4 regions of the Psychrobacillus sp. FSL K6-2843 genome follow, and region 1 is predicted to be linked to each of the others. Evidence: riboswitches for the same ligand, from Rfam matches in the RefSeq annotation. Region 1 holds a riboswitch; each other region holds the start of a gene.
The links. Region 1 has a riboswitch for S-adenosylmethionine ahead of MKY94_RS09345 (MetQ/NlpA family ABC transporter substrate-binding protein). Riboswitches for the same ligand answer to the same signal wherever they lie in the genome.
Positions count from the first base shown of each region.

Region 1 (5,257 bases):
AGAAAGCTGGTTTGGATAGCTTTTATGCTTATCGGTTAAGCCTACTATTTCTAAATATTTTTCCACTCTTTTTTTAACTTCGTTCTTGTCGTAGCCAAGCAGCTTTAAAGGTATAGCGATATTGTCGTAAACAGTGGCAGTTTTTAAAAGGTTAAATCCTTGAAAAATCATGCCTATTTTGTTTCTGACTTTTCGAAGTTGAGGAAGGGGAAGGGGGGTTATTTCTTCGCCATTAATGTATACTTTGCCTTTTGTTGGCTTTTCGAGCAGGTTAACACATCTGATAAGTGTGCTTTTCCCTGCTCCGCTATAGCCGATAACTCCGTGAATTTCACCTTTTCTTACATGAAGACTTACGTTACTGACAGCCTTTACTGTGTTGCTTTTGCTGATGAATTCCTTTGTAATATTCTCTAAAACTATCATGTTAAATCTTCCTTTCTAAAGAAAACGTTACCGGTTGCGGCAACGTTTTTGTTATTTCTACTCATCCCAGCTTGCTAACACAGAACCTTGAAACTCTTCTTCGATAAATGTTCTGACTTCCTCTGATTGATAAGCTTTTACAAACTTTTGAACGGTTGGATCATCTTCGTTTTCCGCGCGGACAACGATATAGTTCACATATGGAGAGTTAGATGACTCTAAAAGAATTGAGTCTTCCTTCGGGTTAATGCCAGCAGCCAAAGCAAAATTTGTATTGATTGCTGCAGCATCTACCTCGCTAAGCTGTTTCGGTATTTGAGCAGCCTCTAATTCGATAAATTCAATATTCTTAGGGTTTTCTTCGATATCATAAATAGAAGCATTTTCTTTTTTATCTTCTTTAATTTTAATAAAGCCATTTTCCTCTAGTATATATAATGCGCGTGAACCGTTAGTTGGGTCGTTTGGTAATCCAAATGTGGCACCTTCTGGTAAATCTTCGAACGATTTAAATTTTTCAGAGTAAATACCCATTGGGTTTAAAATAGTTTTACCAACTGGTACTAGCTCAGTACCATGGTCTTCGTTGAAAGCATCAAGAAAAGGCTCATGTTGATAGCTATTTGCGTCTAGGTTACCTTCAGAAAGTGCTGTGTTTGGAAGTATGTAATCAGAAAAAGCTTTAATTTCTATTTCTAGTCCATCTTTTGCTGCAACTTCTGCTGCAACCTCAGCTATTTGTTCGTGAGGACCAGCAGTTACACCTATGACTAATTTATTTTCATCTAAGGCTTTGTCACCTTTAGATTCATCACCACAAGCCGCAAGCAACCCCGTTAATAGAACTCCTGATAATACTAAACCAACCTTTTTCATTAAAATTCCTCCTTAATAATTATTAAAGAATTCGAATAAATATAAAAGCCTCTCTTTCAAAAAGAAAGAGAGGCACACAAAAATGCATTGTCCTCTCTTATCTTCCAAAACAAAAATGTTTTGCAGGATTTAGCACCTTTCTATACTTTTGGTATAGATGGTTGCCGAGCTTCAACGGGCCAGTCCCTCAGCTACTCTTGATAAGAGATAATAAGCTATTAAGTTTTTCGTTTATTCTATAAATGAAAATTTACTATACTAAACTAACAAAGTCAAGAGCTATTTTTTAATAGTAAAATTTTTTAGAAAAGATTAAAATTATAAGATAATAAATAATTATGCAATTGGAGGAATCGACATGACAATAAGAGCAAATTTTGCAGTAGGTGATTTTGAGAGAATAGTTGGTGCTAGATTAAAATATGGAACAGATTTGATAGAAGGGATAGAAGCAATATGTGAAGCCAATCAAATTACTTCTGCCACTGTCGTTAGCTGCTTTGGAAGCTTTCAAAAATGTGGCTTTGTCTATTTAATTCCAGCTGATTCCTCGAAAATAGGTGTAGCCTATAATGAAATGATCGTAAAAGAAGGACCTATAGAATTTTTACATGGTACAGGAGTTATATGTCAGCAAGAAGGAAAATATGCCACACATTTTCACGGATCAATGTGTGATCAATATGGTGCTGTTTTTGGAGGTCACTTCATCAAAGGTGAGAATCCTGTAATTACGGTTGACCTAGTCTTAGCCGAAGTAAAAGGGATGGAATTCCATCGGAAACATGATGAAGAGACTGGTGCAATTCAGTTTTATCCGATTGAGCAAGGGAGCAAGTTCCCCAGGACAATAGAGGAATAGAAAGTGTAGTAGGTTAACATATAAAAGAATTCAAATAAACAATAGAATATGACATAAAAAAAGACTACTTTTGTAGTCTTTTTTTATTTTGTTGGCTATTTCACTTAAACACACTAATTAATATTGTGATGAGAAAATAAACTAAAATACCAAGTATAAATAGTCCTATAAATTTTTTCATGTAAGATACCTCCAGAGGATTAAGCTTGTTTTTTATTGAACGGTCATAAAAAAAATTATCCGGTCATAAAACGTTGCTATCCGGTCATAAAAATTTTTATCCGGTCATAAAATCGCGCTATCCGGTCATAAAAATTTTTATGCGGTTATAAAGACAATTTATCAATTATTTTCATAGAAATTAGTGTCTTTTAACTTCACTTAAACATCTTTTAGATGATAACAGTAACTAATTCTTAAAAAAGTTCTAGCTTTTCTATACGGTCAACAGCCTCAATCAGGCGATCCTCATCAACTAAAAGTCCGATGCGTACATAACCTTCCCCGTGTTTACCAAATCCATTGCCAGCAGCGACAGCAACATCTGCTTTTTCTAGAAGTATGTCAGCAAATTGTTCACTAGTATAGCCATTTGGTACAGGAAGCCATGCAAAGAATGAGCCTTCAGGAGCTTTCACATTCCAACCAATTTTGCGACAAGCCTCTATGAAAGTATTTCTTCTTTTTTCATAGAGTGCCACTAATTCTTCCACACATTCCTGAGACCCATTTAGTGCTTCTGCTGCTGCAGATTGAATAGCAGGAAAGAGGCTGACAAAAAGATGGTCTTGTATAATATTGATAGCCTCAATCATTTTAGAATTACCTAAGGCAAACCCTACGCGCCAGCCTGCCATATTATAGGTTTTGGATAGCGTATACATTTCAATTCCGACTTCTTTAGCACCTTTTGCTTGTAAGAAACTAATAGGTTTTTTCCCATCAAAGCCGATGCCTCCGTAAGCAAAATCATGGACAATGGCTATATCATTTTCCTTTGCTAACTCAACAGTTTCTTGGAAAAACTCTAAAGTAGCAGAGGCTCCCGTAGGATTATTAGGATAATTCAAATACATTAGTCTCGCTGCCTCTTTTTGGTCCGGGGTAAGCTGCTTGTAATCGGGTAGAAACGCATTTTCTTCTAACAGTGGCATAGTATCAAATTGCACATTTGCTAGTCCTACTCCAGAGAGATAATCTGGATAACCAGGGTCAGGAAGGAGCATTAATTCCTTCTCATTCATCATAGCTAAAGGTAGCTCTACTAAACCTATTTTAGTACCAAAAAGTACGGCTACCTCTTTATTAGGATCTATATTAACGTCATACTCTCGAGAATAAAAATCTACGGCCGCTTGCTTTAGCTCGTTTATACCTCTAAAGGGAGAATATTTATGAGAAAGCGGACTTTGTGCTGCTGTCGATAGCGCTTGTACAATATGGTCAGGTGTCGGCTGGTCAGGGTTTCCTTGTCCGAGATTGATAACATCCCTACCTTCTGCCACAGCCTTCGCTACTTTTTGTACTAATGTTGCAAAAAATTGGGGAGGGAGATTTTTTAAACGATCAGAAAATTCCATGGACAATACCTCTTTTTCTAAATAGTTGCATATATTAGTCAAATCTTATAATCTTTTTAGTATTATGTCTATAGGTGGTGGCGAAATGAAAATAGCTTGTGTTCAGTTAGATATAGCGTTTGGTAATCCAAAAGAAAATTTTAAAAGAGTAGAAAAGAAAATTAGAGAAGCAGCTATACAAGGAGCAAATCTTATAGTTTTGCCGGAGATGTGGAACACGGGATATGATTTAACGAGATTAGAAGATATAGCAGATGATAAAGGGGTAAAGACGAAGGAATTTCTAGTTAAACTTGCGAAAGAATTACATATACATATAGTGGGTGGCTCGGTTTCGACGAAAAAAAAGAACTCCTTTTACAATACCATGTATATCGTAAACCATTCGGGAGAGCTAATCGCTGAGTACGACAAGGCCCATTTATTTAAGCTAATGGATGAGCATTTATATTTAAAAGCTGGAGACAGTAAGAATATTTTTATGTTGGATGAAGTGACGATGGGAGGCGTTATTTGTTATGATTTACGCTTTCCGGAATGGTTTCGTGCTCACTCATTGAATGGTGCCAAAATAATTTTTGTTCCTGCTCAATGGCCCTCAGCACGTATAGACCATTGGAAAATACTTTTACAGGCAAGAGCTATTGAAAATCAATGCTATATAGTTGCAGTAAATCGAGTAGGAGAAGATCCGAACAATCAGTTCAATGGAAACTCGATGGTAATTGCTCCATGGGGAGATATAGTTTGGGTAGGAAACGAGGAAGAAACTATTGGATTAGTAGATATTAATTTAAATCTAGTAGAAGAAGTAAGAGGTAGAATTCCTGTATTTCAAGATAGAAGAGAATCATTATATAAATAATAATATTTCTTTTTAGAAAACTATTTAATTCAGTTGACGTTTAATTGGCTTTTTTGTATGGTTTTGTAAAGGGGGAGAAATAATGACAGAACATAAACTGGCAATACAAGATGAATATCCAGATGACTTTGCTTGGTGCTATGGATGCGGTCGTTTAAATGAAGAGGGGTATCATTTAAAGACTTATTGGAATGGAGACAAAACAGAAACTGTTTATCATCCACGAGAAGAGCATATTGCAATTCCTGGCTTTGTATACGGTGGATTAATTGGAGCAATAGTGGATTGTCATGGAACTGGTTCGGCAGCTCTTGCACTTCACCGAAAAAATGGTTTTGAGCCTGGCAGTGGAGAAACACCGCCACGATTTGTCACAGGGTCCCTCCATGTCGATTTTCTTAAGCCTACGCCTCAAAAGGTCGAACTAAAAGCGATAGGTACGGTGGAAGAGATTCATCCGAAAAAATGGAAGGTAATTTCAGAAGTCTACGCAGGAGATACGCTTTGCGCTAAAGGGGAAGTCATCGCTGTAGTTATGCCTGCAACATTTACAAATAAATAATAACGTTAGCACAGGAGACTTTTTCCTGTGTTTTTATTTTATAAGATTATACCCTTTCTTTTATGGGAAAGAAGAAATAAAGGAGG
Region 1 is NZ_CP152021.1:1,871,798-1,877,054, forward strand. It holds gene MKY94_RS09340 (ATP-binding cassette domain-containing protein) at 1-426, opposite strand, end outside; gene MKY94_RS09345 (MetQ/NlpA family ABC transporter substrate-binding protein) at 484-1,302, opposite strand; SAM riboswitch class I at 1,397-1,509, opposite strand; gene MKY94_RS09350 (PPC domain-containing DNA-binding protein) at 1,661-2,164, shown strand; gene MKY94_RS09355 (pyridoxal phosphate-dependent aminotransferase) at 2,581-3,744, opposite strand; gene MKY94_RS09360 (carbon-nitrogen family hydrolase) at 3,830-4,609, shown strand; gene MKY94_RS09365 (PaaI family thioesterase) at 4,692-5,171, shown strand.

Region 2 (5,257 bases), 1.4 Mb from region 1:
TGAGTGTATAGGAATCTTGAACACCCAGTATGGCTCCAAAGGAATTTTGAAGAAAACCTGACTTGCTACCAAGCAACTCATCCTTTGTAACTGCAAGGCCGGCAATGATATCACTATGTCCAGACAAGAACTTAGTTGCACTATGCAAAACAACGTCTACACCTAATTCGAGCGGCCTTTGGTAGAGTGGTGTCATGAAGGTATTGTCTAAAAAGGTTAGAGAATTATTGGCTTTAGCTATGTCTACAATACCGGCAATATCAGTTATACCTACTCTCGGATTTGAGGGAGTTTCTATATATATTAGTTTGGTATTGGACTGAATTGCCTGCTCAACAGCATCTAAATTAGAAAGGTTAACAAAAGAATGCTCTATACCAAAGCGAGGTAAAACCTCTGTCACAAAGCGAAAGGTGCCACCATAAACGTCCTCCGTCATGATTATATGGTCTCCGGCAGATAACAGCATTAAAGAGGTTGATATCGCTGCCAGACCAGAAGCGAAAGCAAATCCTCGCGTACCACCCTCTAGCTCTGCTATGGTTTTTTCTAATGCTTCTCTGGTTGGATTACCAGACCGACTATAATCAAAGGGGCCGAAGCTATCAAAACTTTCCTGATGGAAGGTAGAAGATAAATAGATTGGAACATTCACAGCACCGGTTCTTCTTTCATAATTACCTCGAGTTGAAGCAGTAATTAAACTAGTTTCAAGTTGTTGATGAATAGACTCCATTAAACAATAACCTCCTTCTCTAAAGCTACAAATACTTGCTTTAGGTCATTGATTAAATCTTCCGCTTCCTCAATACCAACAGAAAACCTTAATAAACTATTATCTACTCCCCGAGCAATCCGTTCAGATTCTGGTATATCTGCGTGTGTTTGAGTGGCAGGGTAAGTAATGAAGCTTTCCACACCACCAAGACTTTCAGCAAATATGATTAACTTTAGCTTTTCTAAAAAAGGACCTACCAGTTCGCTTCTTTGAAGACGGAAGGAGAGCATGCCACCCTTGCCTGCATAGAGAACATCTTTTATTAAATGCTGTTGCTCTAAAAATTTTACTAACTTCTTTGCGTTTGCTTCATGCTGTTTCATTCTTAGATGGAGAGTTTTTAACCCACGTATCAACAGCCATGAATCAAATGGTGAAAGGACTGCACCTGCTGCGTTATGGTTAGCCTGTAATTTCTCGCCCAATTTAATGCCTTTTGATACAACCAACCCAGCCAGTACATCATTGTGACCTCCGATATATTTAGTAGCACTATGTATGACAATGTCTGCGCCAAGTTCTATTGGCCTTTGTAAAAAAGGAGTTAGGAAGGTATTATCCACAATTAAAAGTAACTCATGCTTCTTAGCTAACTCCGCGTATAGCTGAATATCAATCTCTTGCATTAACGGATTAGTAGGTGTTTCAAGAAAGATTGCCTTCGTATTTTTGGTAATAAGAGATTCCACCTCTACGTAAGAGGTAAATTTACTATAAATAGTCCTAATATTATAGGAGTCAGAATATTGATTGAAAAGGCGATAAGTACCTCCATATAAGTCCTCTGGGGCAATCAATTCATTACCTGAACGGAAAAGGGAAAGGACCAATTGAATGGCTGCCATTCCCGAACTACAGGAAAATCCTGTATCGCCTTGCTCTAGCTTGGCTATTCCCTCCTCTAAAATAGCTCGTGTAGGGTTTTTAGTTCGAGTATAGTCATAGCCGGTAGATTGGCCAAGACCATGATGTTTATAGGCTGTGGATAAATAGATAGGAGGATTAACTGCTCCAGTTTTTGGATCACAATGATTACCTAATTGAACTAATTGTGTATTAATGTGAGTTTTGGACATTGTTATTCACCTCTTATTATTAATAGGTTCAACATTTCGAAAATAAATCACAAAGTAGACTCTAAGATAAAAAAATTCAGGATAAATATAGAATAGAAGCATTTTGCCAAATAAAAAGAGGGCTCTCTTCATAAGAAGAGAACCCCCAATATAGATTGAAGTCATTCTTCTTATCTTCAAGACAAAAATGTCTATTGGATTTAGCACCACACCTATAATGGCTGGTTGCTGAGACATCATAGGGCCAATCCCTCCGTCTCTCTTGATAAGAAATAAAAATATATAATTTTCAAAATTTAGCGATAAGTAAGTTTATCATGGGATGAATATAAATTCAAGAGTTATTTCACATTTGGAATTGCTACCCAGTGACCGGAGGAAACTTCCACAAGCTTAGATTGCTTCAATTGATATCTATCCTCTACATTTGATTCCTCCAAAAGCTTCCTTTTTTTCTTAGCTTCTACCTTAGGATCAGGAATAGGGATTGCTGCTAATAGGGATTTTGTATAAGGATGTTGTGGGTTAGAATAAAGCTCTTCACTTTCCGCAAGCTCCACAATTTTACCAGCATACATCACCGCTACCCGATCACTAATATGCTTAACCATAGATAGATCATGTGCGATGAAAAGGTAAGTTAGACCTAGTCTATGCTGTAAATCCTCTAGTAGTTCTACAATTTGTGCCTGTATAGAAACGTCTAAAGCTGATAGTGGTTCATCACAGACGATAAAGTCAGGCTCTACTGCCAGTGCTCGGGCAATGCCGATTCGTTGTCGTTGCCCACCTGAAAACTCATGTGGATAACGCATGGCATGGGAGGAATCCAACCCTACCATTTTTAGTAACTCTTCTACACGTTGTTTTCTTTCCTCTGCATTTTTGCTCAAACGATGAATATCTAATGCCTGGCCGATAATATCTAACACCTTTAAACGAGGATTTAAGGAAGAATACGGATCCTGAAAGATAATCTGCATATGTCGTCGCATCGTTTTTAATTCACTTTTACTCAAACGGTTGATGGCGATTCCCTGATAAAGCACATCTCCATCCGTAGGCTCATGTAACCGAAGAATGGACCGACCGGTAGTTGATTTTCCTGAGCCAGATTCTCCTACAAGTCCAAGGGTTTCTCCAGGTTTGATGAAGAAGCTGATATCATCCACGGCCTTCAGCACATTCCCTTTGCCTAATTGGAAATGCTGCTTTAAAGATTTGACCTCTAATAACGGCTTGCCATTTTCTAAACCAATGGAACGAAGCGGTGGTCTCTTGGGTTTCTTCCTTTCATCTAAACGAGGAAGTGCATTTAATAATTTTTTTGTATAGTCATGCTGAGGATTTTCAAATATCTTTTCAGTTGTCCCGGTTTCTACAATTTCGCCATTTTTCATAACTGCCACTCGATCGCACATACCTGCAACTACACCCAAATCATGAGTGATTAAAATAATGGAGGTGCCAAATCTTTGCTGCATATCCTTCATTAAATTCAAAATCTGAGCCTGAATGGTAACGTCTAGTGCAGTTGTCGGTTCATCTGCTATTAATAGCGTTGGCTTGCAGGCAAGTGCAATAGCGATCATAACTCTTTGGCGCATACCACCTGAAAATTCGTGAGGATACTGGTTGTAGCGCTCTTCGCTATTCTTAATGCCTACTAGCTTCAAGATTTCAACTGCTTGGTTCTTTGCCTTTTTTTTAGAAAGCTGCTGGTGCTTGATAAGACTTTCTGCAATCTGTGGGCCAATTCGAATGGTAGGGTTTAAAGATGTCATGGGATCCTGGAAAATCATACTGATGTCTCTTCCTCTAATACTCTCCATTTCCTTTTCAGTTTTTGTCTCAAGAGATTCTCCTAAAAATTCAATGGAGCCATTTTTCATGAAGGAGGGGGGAGAAGGCAGCAGGCGCATGATGGAGCGGGCAGTGACACTTTTTCCACTACCTGATTCTCCTACAATGCCAAGTGTTTCTCCTTTTCTTACTTCAAAGCTTACGCCTCGAACAGCCTCAAATTCATTGTCGTTTGTTAAAAAAGAAATCTGTAAATCTTTTACTTTTAAAATAGTTTCCATGAAAACCACCTATCTGATTAAAATCTTCAATTTATTATTTATGATTCATGCTCTTTCAGTAGAGAGCGTATATTTTAAGTAATATGAGCGGTTTCTACAAAAAAGAAGACTAAACACGCACAATTATGGCGCATTTAACCCTACGCTTAATAGAACCAAATTATTTGCGTTGACTTAATAGTAGTTCGAATCTATACTATACTATACCACTCGGATTTATACAATATAGGGAGGGGGTATTTGGTATGGGAAGAAAATCTTCTTCCAACGCACTAAGTTTGACCTATGGAAGACTACAACATCATTCTTTCTTTAGAATCTTATTATTTTTACTTGGCTTGCCAGTTCATATAATAACCTTTCTACTTTTTTACCTAAAAAAGCAGAAGGATCCTAGTTCTTCCTTAAATAGCGATCTAAAGTCTTCACTTGTGGCAAGGGGGATAAAAGAGGAACTATACGAGGAGTTTAAGGAGCAGTATGAACGAAAGCATGCCTTTTTTAATGAAAAAATTAATGAAGAAAAAATGACAGTAGAAATAAATAAACTCGTGGAAGATAGAGTAGAAAAGCTTGTATCCAATGAAATGAATGAAATACATGAGTTAAATGGTACAAAGCCACTCACTTATACAACATATTTTTTAGGTTTATTAGAGAATACTGCATTTCTAATTGTTTCGTTTATTCCTGGCTTACTGATGTATATTTTATTGGGTCTTTATAGTAATGCGTTTAGTAAATTTATTTTTGAAAGATTGATCATGAGTATCTTTGTTATAACAGGCGTTTCGGTTTTGGTGTTCACCATTTTATATTTATCGCCTTTTGATCCAGCTGCTAACCTTTTAGGAGAAAGTGCCACTAAGGAACAGATGGCTGCGTTCAATCAAATGCATGGGTTAGACCTGCCTTATCTCAATCAGCTATGGAATACAATAAAAGGAATTGCAACCTTTGATCTAGGAGCATCCTTTACAGGTAATGAGGATGTTGCAACAAGTATTGCCAATAAGTTCCCAGTTACATTAATGATTGCAATCTTCTCTTTATTAATGGCAGTAGTAATAGCAATTCCTGTAGGAATTATATCTGCAACTAGACAAAACTCCTTCTTAGATTATGCCTTTATGTTCATTGCTTTAATTGGATTGTCCATACCAAACTTTTGGCAAGGACTTATATTCATCTTGAACTTCTCTATTAAGCTACAATGGCTTCCTGCAACTTATAGTCCGCAAAACTGGTTATCAATTATTATGCCAGTGATTGTGCTTGGTACAGGACTTACTGCTTCAGTAGCTAGGATGACTCGTTCC
Region 2 is NZ_CP152021.1:502,303-507,559, forward strand. It holds gene MKY94_RS02480 (aminotransferase class I/II-fold pyridoxal phosphate-dependent enzyme) at 1-736, opposite strand, end outside; gene MKY94_RS02485 (methionine biosynthesis PLP-dependent protein) at 736-1,854, opposite strand; SAM riboswitch class I at 2,022-2,126, opposite strand; gene MKY94_RS02490 (ABC transporter ATP-binding protein) at 2,196-3,938, opposite strand; gene MKY94_RS02495 (ABC transporter permease subunit) at 4,184-5,257, shown strand, end outside.
Region 2: linked by a shared signal. The riboswitch ahead of MKY94_RS02485 (methionine biosynthesis PLP-dependent protein) and the one ahead of MKY94_RS09345 (MetQ/NlpA family ABC transporter substrate-binding protein) in region 1 are both predicted to bind S-adenosylmethionine.

Region 3 (5,257 bases), 960 kb from region 1:
TCTAAGGTAAATCGACAAGTAGTGAGAGACGTGTGTATTTGGATGAAAAAACATGGAGGAGGAAAATAATTTGGGTCAGTTAGTTATTCAAGTAGAGTCAATGAGTTTAGAGGAAAAAACGTTATTCCCAATAGATTTAAGCTTTTGGGAAGACTTATGGGATCAGTATACAACACAGTATTCTGAAGTAGTTATACATTGCTGGGCTGAAGAAGAGGATGCAGTCAATGAGCTTTGTGAAAAAAGCTTTGAAGTGATGAATGAGGGATTGATGAAGGTAATTACTGTTAATTTAAACGATGAAAATAGATTGTTTTTCCGGAATTACTCCATTGACCCAGTCGGAGGACTTAAATGGTTCACGATGTTTTTCAATGCAGAGGGCGAAGAAGAGTTAGAAATTGGACATTATGGCTCTGAGATTATTTTTTCTAATGTAGATGAAGAAAAAGCAGAAGAGATAAAAGGAATCTTCCCCATTTCTACTGACATGGAATATCACGACGACTTTGAGGAGTAATATTCTTTTAAATATATAGGGGAGGAGGTGATAGACTAGTGTCTATGGCCTCCTTCTTTTATGCGACGATAGATGGATGATTATTATTTGTTTTCCACATAAGCGTCATTTGTGGAGGAGAAGTGAACTTTACAATTACTATGGTGACTAAGGAAATATATCCTTGCTTCAATAATTGCTTGTCTGCACAAATAAAGCGACTTAGCTATTATTATCACTAAGCAAATAAACAAAAAAATGGCCGTGAAAAGTTTCACGGCCATTTAAAGTATATAGATTAAGCAGTTGGACCGCCTTTAAGAGATATCTCTTCTGATACGGTACCAAACTTTTTGAAGTTCTCATGGAAAGATTGAGCAAGCTCAGCAGCTTTTTTATCATAAGCAGTTTTGTCTGCCCATGCGTTACGAGGAACTAATACCTCAGAAGGAACTCCATCGATGCTTGTAGGAATATCTAAACCGAATACTGCATCTTTTGTTGTTTCCACTTCGTTTAATTTCCCTTCAATCGCTGCACGGACCATTGTACGAGTGTAAGAAAGCTTCATACGACTTCCTACGCCATATTCTCCACCAGTCCAGCCAGTGTTCACTAGAAATACTTGTGCTCCATGCTCGTCAATTTTCTTACCAAGCATTTCTGCATAAACTGTTGCATGCAATGGAAGGAATGGAGACCCGAAGCATGTTGAGAATGCAGGCTGAGGAGAAGTAACTCCACGTTCTGTACCAGCTAATTTAGACGTAAACCCACTTAAGAAGTGATACATTGCTTGCTCTTTAGTAAGTTTGCTGATAGGAGGTAGCACGCCAAATGCATCTGCAGTTAAGAAGATGATTGTATTTGGATGACCCGCTACAGATGGATCTACAATATTATCGATATATTGAATTGGGTAAGCTGCACGTGTATTTTCTGTTAAAGAGTTATCTGCATAATCTGCAACTCGTGTTGTATGGTCAACAACAACGTTTTCTAAAACAGTACCAAATTTAATAGCGTCAAAGATTTGTGGTTCATTTTCTCTTGTTAGGTCGATACATTTTGCGTAGCAGCCACCTTCAATATTAAATACACCATTATCTGACCAACCATGTTCATCATCACCGATTAGCTTTCTTCCAGCATCAGCAGATAATGTAGTTTTACCTGTACCTGAAAGGCCGAAGAATAACGTTACATCGCCTTTTTCTCCAACGTTAGCAGAGCAGTGCATAGGCAAAATATTTTGTTCTGGCAATAAATAGTTCATAATAGAGAAGATAGATTTTTTCATTTCTCCTGCGTATTCTGTTCCACCAATTAAAACAATACGTTTTTCCATAGAAACAATGATAAAAGTCTCTGAATTTGTTCCATCAATAGCAGGATCTGCTTTGAAGTTTGGTGCGCTGATTACAGTAAAGTCTGCTTTATGAGCTACTAACTCTTCTTCAGAAGGACGGATAAATAGTTGGTGAGCAAAAAGGTTATGCCAAGCATACTCGTTTATTACTTGAATGCTTAGACGCGAATCCTTATCAGCACCAGCAAATCCTTTGAATACAAATAGTTCATTTTGTTCTTTTAAATAGTTCATAACTTTTGTATATAGTGCTTCAAAATGAGAAGATGAGATAGGTTGGTTTACAGAGCCCCAATCGATTTTGTCTTTTGAGATAGGTTCATCAACAATATACTTGTCTTGTGGAGAACGTCCTGTATATTTGCCTGTCTCTGCTTTAACAGCTCCAGTTGAAGTTAGTACTGCTTCTCCTCTAGAAGTAGCTTTTTCCACCAATTGTGGTACTGATAATTGAAGGCTAATGTTGTTACCAGCTAACAATTCGTTCAGTTCGCTCACAGTATCGATTGAATTCATTTAGTATTACCATCCTTTTTTAATTTTTATCTCTTCATGTAAATAGTCAACATAAAGAGGATTTTTCATTGATATGTGAAATAGTATAACACATTACACTAAATAGTCTACACTAATAGAAGCCCATTATTGGAATAATTTTTGTTTTTGAGAAAAAATTACATTTAATCGGTTGACTTATAACTAATTTTTACGTATGATGGTGAATTGAACGGATACTCTTATTCCGAGCTGGTGGAGGGGTCAGGCCCTGTGAAACCCGGCAACCTGTAATTGAAAAATCATTACAAAGGTGCCCAACCTGAGACAAGGTGAAATTCCTTGATTGATAAGAGTGAAAGGTGTTTATGATATTAATCCCTTTCCTCATGTAATTACGTGAGTGAAAGGTTTTTTTATTTTACATCGCCCTAAATCCTTGTGTGCCAAGTCCGAAGCAGCTTCAAGTTTACTATTGGCTTGACATGGGAATGAGTACCGTATCAATTCCTGAGAGAAATCTCGCAGGATATAGGAGGGAATCTTTTGACACAACGTCGATTATTTACATCGGAGTCAGTAACAGAAGGGCATCCAGATAAAATTTGTGACCAAATTTCTGATGCTATATTAGATGCAATTTTAACGGAAGACCCTAATGCACGAGTTGCTTGTGAAACAACCGTTACTACAGGTTTAGTGTTAGTTGCAGGAGAAATAACAACTTCTACATATGTAGACATACCTAAAGTTGTACGTTCGACTATCCAAGAAATTGGTTATACACGTGCTAAATACGGCTTTGACTCTGAAACTTCAGCAGTTTTAACTGCGATTGATGAGCAATCCGCTGATATTGCTATGGGTGTAGACCAAGCGCTAGAGGCTAGAGAAGGTGCGATGACTGATTCAGATATCGAGGCTATTGGAGCAGGAGACCAAGGGTTAATGTTTGGTTACGCATGTAATGAAACTCCAGAGCTTATGCCATTACCGATCAGTCTAGCTCACAAACTTGCCCGTCGCTTAGCACAGGTTCGGAAGGATGAAACTTTAGACTACTTACGACCAGACGGTAAAACACAGGTAACAGTTGAATATGATGAAAATAACAACCCTGTTCATATTGATACGATTGTTATTTCTACACAACATCACCCAGAAATAACTTTAGAACAAATCCAAAGAGATTTAAAAGAGCATGTTATAAAACCGGTAGTACCTACTGATTTAATAACAGAGGAAACGAAATACTTTATTAACCCGACGGGACGCTTTGTTATTGGTGGTCCTCAAGGTGATGCTGGACTAACTGGACGTAAAATTATTGTTGATACATACGGAGGTTATGCTCGCCATGGAGGAGGAGCTTTCTCTGGAAAAGATCCAACAAAAGTAGACCGTTCTGCAGCTTATGCCGCTCGTTATGTAGCAAAAAATATTGTTGCTGCTGGTCTTGCAGATCGCTGTGAGGTACAACTAGCGTATGCAATCGGTGTAGCACAACCAGTTTCTATCGCAATCGATACATTTGGTACAGGAAAAGTAGCAGAGGCGGATTTAGTATCATATATCCGTGATCTATTTGACCTTCGTCCAGCTGGAATTATTAAAATGCTAGACCTTCGTCGCCCAATTTACAAGCAAACGGCAGCTTACGGACATTTCGGACGTACTGACATCGATGCTCCATGGGAAAAAACCGACAAGGCAGAGCAATTAAAGCAAAAAGCGGGTATTTAAGAATTCAGAGACTTCCTTCTATTGGAATGCCTCGCCTAAAGAAAGAAGGTATTAAGAGGCTAGCCTCTTAATACCTTTTGTTTTTTTCAAACAATTATACAGCTTAACGGTAAATAGGCTGACCAAATAAATGGATCTATTTACTCTTAATGGATTATTGTATAAAAATAACCGGAGTCAAATTTATAAAAATTTTAAAATTAGGTGTTTCTTAATTCTAATTTATTCTATTTTAAATTCGATCTTTCTATAAGGGTTTGATGGATTTATAGTACTGTCCTTTTTCAGCATATTCATGAATAATTCGTTGGACATCTTTTTTATCTTCGTCATTCAATTCACGTATAATCTTAGCTGGACTACCGAATGCTAAAGTATTAGGCGGGATTTTTTTCCCTTGAGGGACAAGACTACCAGCTCCAATAAATGCTCCTTCGCCTATTTCTGCACCATCTAAAATAATGGACCCCATGCCTATTAATGCGCCTTTACGTATAGTACAGCTATGTAATGTAACCTGATGGCCAACAGTTACCTCATCTTCAATTATGAGTGGATTATTTGGGCTTTGATGAAGGCAACTTAAATCTTGAATACTAACTCTGCTTCCTATTATAGTAGGGGCAACGTCCCCTCTTATTACCGTATTAAACCAAATTGTAGTCTCTGGACCGATTGTAACATCACCTGTGATTGTGACATAATCAGCAATATAGGCAGATGCATCAATCGAAGGTTTCTTATCTTTGTATGGATAAATCAAAATAGACACGCTCCTTTGTTTTTCTAGAGTATAATTAATCCTATCAAACAAATCGAAAGAAAGAAATAAATAGGACGTAGAGAGTGTTACAGAAATGAGGTATGTTGAACATGTGGAAGTGGGAGTCAGATGAAAAGGCTAAAGCGGTTGTAATTATTGTTCATAGTGCCTATGAGCATCACAGACGTTATGCTTGGCTAATCGAAAAATTGCGAAGCTCAAATTGCCATATAGTGATGGGAGATTTGCCAGGTCACGGGGAGTTAGTGAGAACCAAGACCATTCACGATGAATCCTTTGATCTTTATAAAGACTACATAAAGCAAGCATTGCAGGTTGCTGTTTCATATGACCTTCCTATTTTTATAGTAGGACACGGGCTTGGAGC
Region 3 is NZ_CP152021.1:2,830,463-2,835,719, reverse strand. It holds gene MKY94_RS14270 (prolyl oligopeptidase family serine peptidase) at 1-69, shown strand, start outside; gene MKY94_RS14265 (hypothetical protein) at 71-520, shown strand; gene pckA (phosphoenolpyruvate carboxykinase (ATP)) at 798-2,384, opposite strand; SAM riboswitch class I at 2,603-2,719, shown strand; gene metK (methionine adenosyltransferase) at 2,910-4,106, shown strand; gene MKY94_RS14250 (gamma carbonic anhydrase family protein) at 4,354-4,869, opposite strand; gene MKY94_RS14245 (alpha/beta hydrolase) at 4,980-5,257, shown strand, end outside.
Region 3: linked by a shared signal. The riboswitch ahead of metK (methionine adenosyltransferase) and the one ahead of MKY94_RS09345 (MetQ/NlpA family ABC transporter substrate-binding protein) in region 1 are both predicted to bind S-adenosylmethionine.

Region 4 (5,257 bases), 1.7 Mb from region 1:
TCATCTGTCACTAATACGCCTGGGGTCTCGGGTCTTTCTTTAGCTAAATTATTAATGAGAATCGCACAAATTTCGATGTCCAATCCTAATGACTTTTTTAAGTCTTCTCGTTTTTCATTCACAATGTGATAAATCCCTTGGCCGACTGTTCCAAATCCTAAGATTGCTGCTTTTATTTTTGCCATGCTGTCTCCTCCAAATGAATCTGTACAATTGAATTTAAATAATCGTACTTGAATAAAATTTCAATTAACTAATTGACTATTTTACATATTGTAGACTATTTCCACTCAGTTAACAACAAAATTCTATATAGAGAGGACATTTGTTTTCTCTAAAAGTACTTTTCCAAGTGCTTCTTGTAAATCTTCTACTGCCTCCAAGCCTACAGACAAGCGAATTAGATCCTCTGTAACCCCTGTTTTTACTAAATCCTCCGGTGTAAGTTGTTGGTGAGTAGTGGAAGCTGGATGAATAATTAGAGATTTTGCGTCTCCCACATTTGCTACATGTGACCAAATCTCTATATTATCGATAATATGTCTACCTGCTTCTCTACCTCCCTTTGCTCCAAATGTCAAAATAGAACCGTATCCATTCTTTAAATACTTTTTAGCAAGTTCATGTGTAGGATGGCTTTCAAGCCCTAAATAGTTAACCCATGAAACTTCCTCATTGTCATTTAAGTACTCCGCAATTTTCTGGGCATTTTCGTTATGTCTTGGCACTCGTAAGTGAAGTGTTTCTAATCCTTGAAGAAAGGAGAAAGCTGCTTCTGGGCTTAGAGAAGGGCCAAAATCACGTAGCAACTGGACTCTTAGCTTTATAGCAAATGCCACGCCTGGAACATCGATTCCGTAGCGCAAACCATGATAGGTTACGTCTGGCTCTGTAAAGCCCGGGAATTTTTCAGAATTCCAGTTGAAGTTACCTCCATCAACTACTACTCCACCAATTGTTGTACCGTGACCTCCAATCCATTTTGTCGCCGAATGGATAACAATATGAGCGCCATGCTCAATTGGATTTGAACCAAACGGAGTAGCGAAAGTATTATCTACTAGTAATGGAACCCCCACTTCGTTCGCAATGGTAGCTACCTGCTCCACATCCAGTACATTTAAGCTTGGATTTCCAATAATTTCAGCAAAAAAACCTTTTGTCTTCTCAGTAACTGCTGATCTGAAATTCTCAGGATCCGTTGAATCTATAAACTTTACAGTAATTCCATAGCGAGGAAGTGTATGAGCAAAAAGATTAAAGGTCCCTCCATATAAGTTTTCAGCTGCGATAATTTCATCTCCAGCGCCTGCAATATTTAAAATAGAAAATGCAATGGCTGCCATCCCTGATGAAAGGGCCACTGCGGCAGTACCTCCTTCAAGTAATGCAATTCTTTGCTCAAAAACATCAACTGTTGGGTTTGTTATTCGGGAATAGATGTTACCAGTCTCTTTTAATGCAAATAGATTTTGAGCATGCTCAGTGTTTTGAAATACATATGAGGTTGTTTTGTGAATCGGTACCGCTCTTGATCCTGTGACTGGATCCGGTTGTTGTCCACCATGCAATAGAAGTGTTTCTTTTTGAAGATTTGTCATTTTGAATTCCTCCGTTATTAGTAGATTAGATGGATGCTTGGAGGCGGGAGAGGATTATAGAACTGCCAATGTAAAAACCCCTCTTCACTTAAGAAGAGGGGTCAAATTGACATGTTCCTCCTCTTATCTTCCAAATTCATAAAAGAATTTGTAGGATTTAGCACCTTTCCAAGTAAAAGAACTTGGTGGTTGCCGGGCATCGTAGGGCCTATTCCCTCCGCCACTCTTGATAAGAGTATTAGATTAGTGTTCCATCTTGTTACACAGTATAAATCCTCCGTTATTTATAAGTCAAGTTATTTTATATAAAATTCTGAAACTTCATCATTTTATAATCGTTTAATATAATAGATAGAATATTATTTTTGGGGGTGTCATAGAATGATTATTTGGAGTGTTAGCATTCTTTTAATAGGCTACTTAGTTGGTTCGATTCATGGATCAAAATTAGCCCAATGGATGAGTGGTGTTAATATAAAAAAAGAAGGCTTAAATAATTCAGGAGCTTCCAACGCCACCATAGTGCTTGGATGGAAGTATGGCGTTTTAGTAGGAGCCATAGATATTTTAAAAGGCGCAATTATGATTATTGGGGCAAGATTAATTGCTCCGCAGCTGACCTCACTTAGTACCTCTGAGCTTGATTTTTTGCTGTATATAGCTGGTGCTGCTGTAATCTTAGGGCATAACTTTCCTATTTACACGAAATTTAAAGGCGGTAAAGGCACAGCTTCCATCATTGGAGTACTGCTAGCGTTACATTGGCCGGTTGGATTAGCAGGACTATTATTGTTAATCTGCATCACACTTTTGACTGATTATTTATTGATAGGTGTATTCTTTTTCTACCTTATCTTTATAGGAGCCTCTATATGGACCGCAGATGGAATAGGCCCAATCATAGTTGCAGGATTTCTATTTCTAATGGCATCGTTCTTACATATAGAGAATGTTCAGCGGTTAATTCGAAAAGAAGAAGTAAAGATTTCCTCTGTTATGAAGAAAAAAAAGCCATCACTGTAAAAGGAGTGGTTAAATGAGCAAAAAAAAGAGGTGGATTGTGCTAGTTCCTTTAATAATAATGGCAACTAGTGGATTCGGTATGTGGATGCTTACAAGCAAATGGCTAGAGGATGGGTTAAAACCTAAGGCAAACGGCTCCAATGAATACGCAATTGTATTAGGGGCCAAGGTTAAACAAGGCCAGATCCCTTCTCTTGCACTACGATATCGTCTAGAGGCCGCACTAGAATATGCAAACACATATCATAATGTAAAGCTCGTTGTGACTGGAGGACAAGGACCGGACGAGGATATAGAGGAAGCAGCGGTTATGAAGGAATATCTCATGGAGAATGGAATCCCCGAGAGTCGAATAATCGTAGAAGATCAATCCACTTCTACGTATGAAAACCTTCTGTTCTCCCAACAGCTTCTACCCGATAGCGTTACCTCTGTCACAATTATTACGAGCGATTTTCATCTACAACGGGCAAAGATTATTGCAGAAGGAATAGGATGGAATGCAGATGTGGTTGCTGCTAAGACACCACAAATTTCAGAGGCAAAATTGCGATTACGTGAAAGGGCTGCCTTGCTCAAAACCTTTGTATCTGGAAAATAATAAAAGGGAGAGATGCAAAAATTATAATCTCTCCCCAGCTAAAAGAACGAATTGACTTCTTTACTCAAGCTCCCTTTGTTGCATCGATTCTCCTCTCTATCTTTCTATCCACTATAAGCTCTTGCAGAATTTACTTGAGGCTCTTTTTAATTCATCGTTAATCCTTTACCCAATAAGTGCTGCCATCATCTTTTCTATCTAAAAACCCATATTCGATTAAATAACGTCTTAACGTCACATAATCCTCATAGACATTTTTTAAAATCGTATTTATTTCTTTTTCAGTGTAATTTTTCTCTTGTTCAAAACGTTGAATAATAACTCTAAGTGTTGAAAGCTTTTGTTTTTCCTTTTTTGGAAATTTTAGCATTGGTCCGTTAATCCCCTCGGGAAAAAATTTGCTTTCGAGTTCAGCTTGTTCTTCTTCCGTGATATTGTAGCGATCATCCACCATGGTTGCATTCTTGTGAACAGGCAGGAATGCAGGAGCATGATTATCTCTTTCCTTCAACAGTTCCATCATTGTTAAAAATATTTTCGCCTGTCTTTCCTTTTCCTTTAGAACAAACCGATGATTTCGAATAGTTGAGGCACTCCCTATTCCTAGCTCCTTTTGGATCTCTAAATCACTCTTCCCCTCAAAAAATAGACGAATCAGACTGTTTTGATGTTCGGTCAAGCCCGTTAGCTTTTTGTTTAAACCACTTAAATACTCAAAAATTGACACATGTTTGTTGCCGATATGACGAATCATAAACTTCTCTGCTTCATATAACACGTTATTCTCGGGGTAGATGACACCCTTTTCTATCTGTTCCCCACATAGCAAACACTGAAAAACGTTTGTTTCTTCCACGTATCCCTTTTTCATCTCTTCAATTGTAGCTTCCCAAAATTTTTCTATCATGAATACAACAAACAACTCCTTAATATGTTTATTTATTTACAAACATATTATATTATTATCTATAACAAAACAAGTAAAATTATAAGTTGCAATTTATCTGAAAATAATAAACAATTAGAAGGAATAGATTAATATATATATAGGGGGAAATACATTGGTTACATTTAAAGAATACAAATATAAGAGACCAGATTTACAAGAAATGAAGACGGCTTTTCATGAACTATTGGCTAAAATGAAGGAAGCAACATCTGTTGAAGAGCAGAACTCGGTGATTGAAGAAATAAATGCAATTCGCAACAATTTTTCTACTCAGGCTAACCTTGTTTATATTCGAGCTTCTATTGACACAAATGATGAATTTTATCAAAAAGAACGAGATTTCTTTGATGAAATTAGCCCTGAAGTAGATGAGCTTGTAACGGAATACTATAAAGTTCTAGTAAATTCCCCATATAGAAACGTATTGGAACAGAAATGGGGTAGCCAACTATTTGATCTTGCGGACTTTCAAATCAAGGGGTTCTCTTCAGAGGTAATCAGTTTAATGCAAAAGGAGAATAAACTAACTTCTGACTACTCTAAGCTTGTTGCATCGGCCGAAGTCGAGTTTGAAGGGGAAAAATATACACTCGCACAACTCGGAAAATTTACGGAGTCTACTGATCGTGAAGTAAGAAAAAAGGCTAGAGAAGCTTCAGCTGGATTCTTTCAAGAAAACGAAGAAAAATTTGATAGTATTTATGATCAACTTGTTAAAATTCGTCATGAAATCGCAACTACACTAGGCTATAAAAACTTTGTTGAGCTTGGCTATGTTCGTATGAATCGAATCGACTATAACGCGGAAATGGTTAAAAAATTCCGCGACCAAGTACGTGATCACATTGTTCCTCTCGCAAATAAGCTATATGAAAGACAGGCTAACCGCATTGGAGTAGATAAACTTAAATTTTACGATGAACCACTTAACTTCTTAACAGGGAATGCTACTCCACAAGGCTCTCCACAATGGATTATTGATAATGGGAAGAAAATGTATGAAGAGCTATCTCCAGAGACAGCTGAGTTCTTTCAATTTATGATCGATCGTGACTTGATGGATTTAGAAGCTAAAAAAGGGAA
Region 4 is NZ_CP152021.1:195,001-200,257, reverse strand. It holds gene MKY94_RS01045 (homoserine dehydrogenase) at 1-185, opposite strand, end outside; gene MKY94_RS01040 (aminotransferase class I/II-fold pyridoxal phosphate-dependent enzyme) at 309-1,601, opposite strand; SAM riboswitch class I at 1,722-1,837, opposite strand; gene MKY94_RS01035 (glycerol-3-phosphate acyltransferase) at 1,983-2,624, shown strand; gene MKY94_RS01030 (YdcF family protein) at 2,638-3,225, shown strand; gene MKY94_RS01025 (DUF2087 domain-containing protein) at 3,383-4,132, opposite strand; gene MKY94_RS01020 (M3 family oligoendopeptidase) at 4,287-5,257, shown strand, end outside.
Region 4: linked by a shared signal. The riboswitch ahead of MKY94_RS01040 (aminotransferase class I/II-fold pyridoxal phosphate-dependent enzyme) and the one ahead of MKY94_RS09345 (MetQ/NlpA family ABC transporter substrate-binding protein) in region 1 are both predicted to bind S-adenosylmethionine.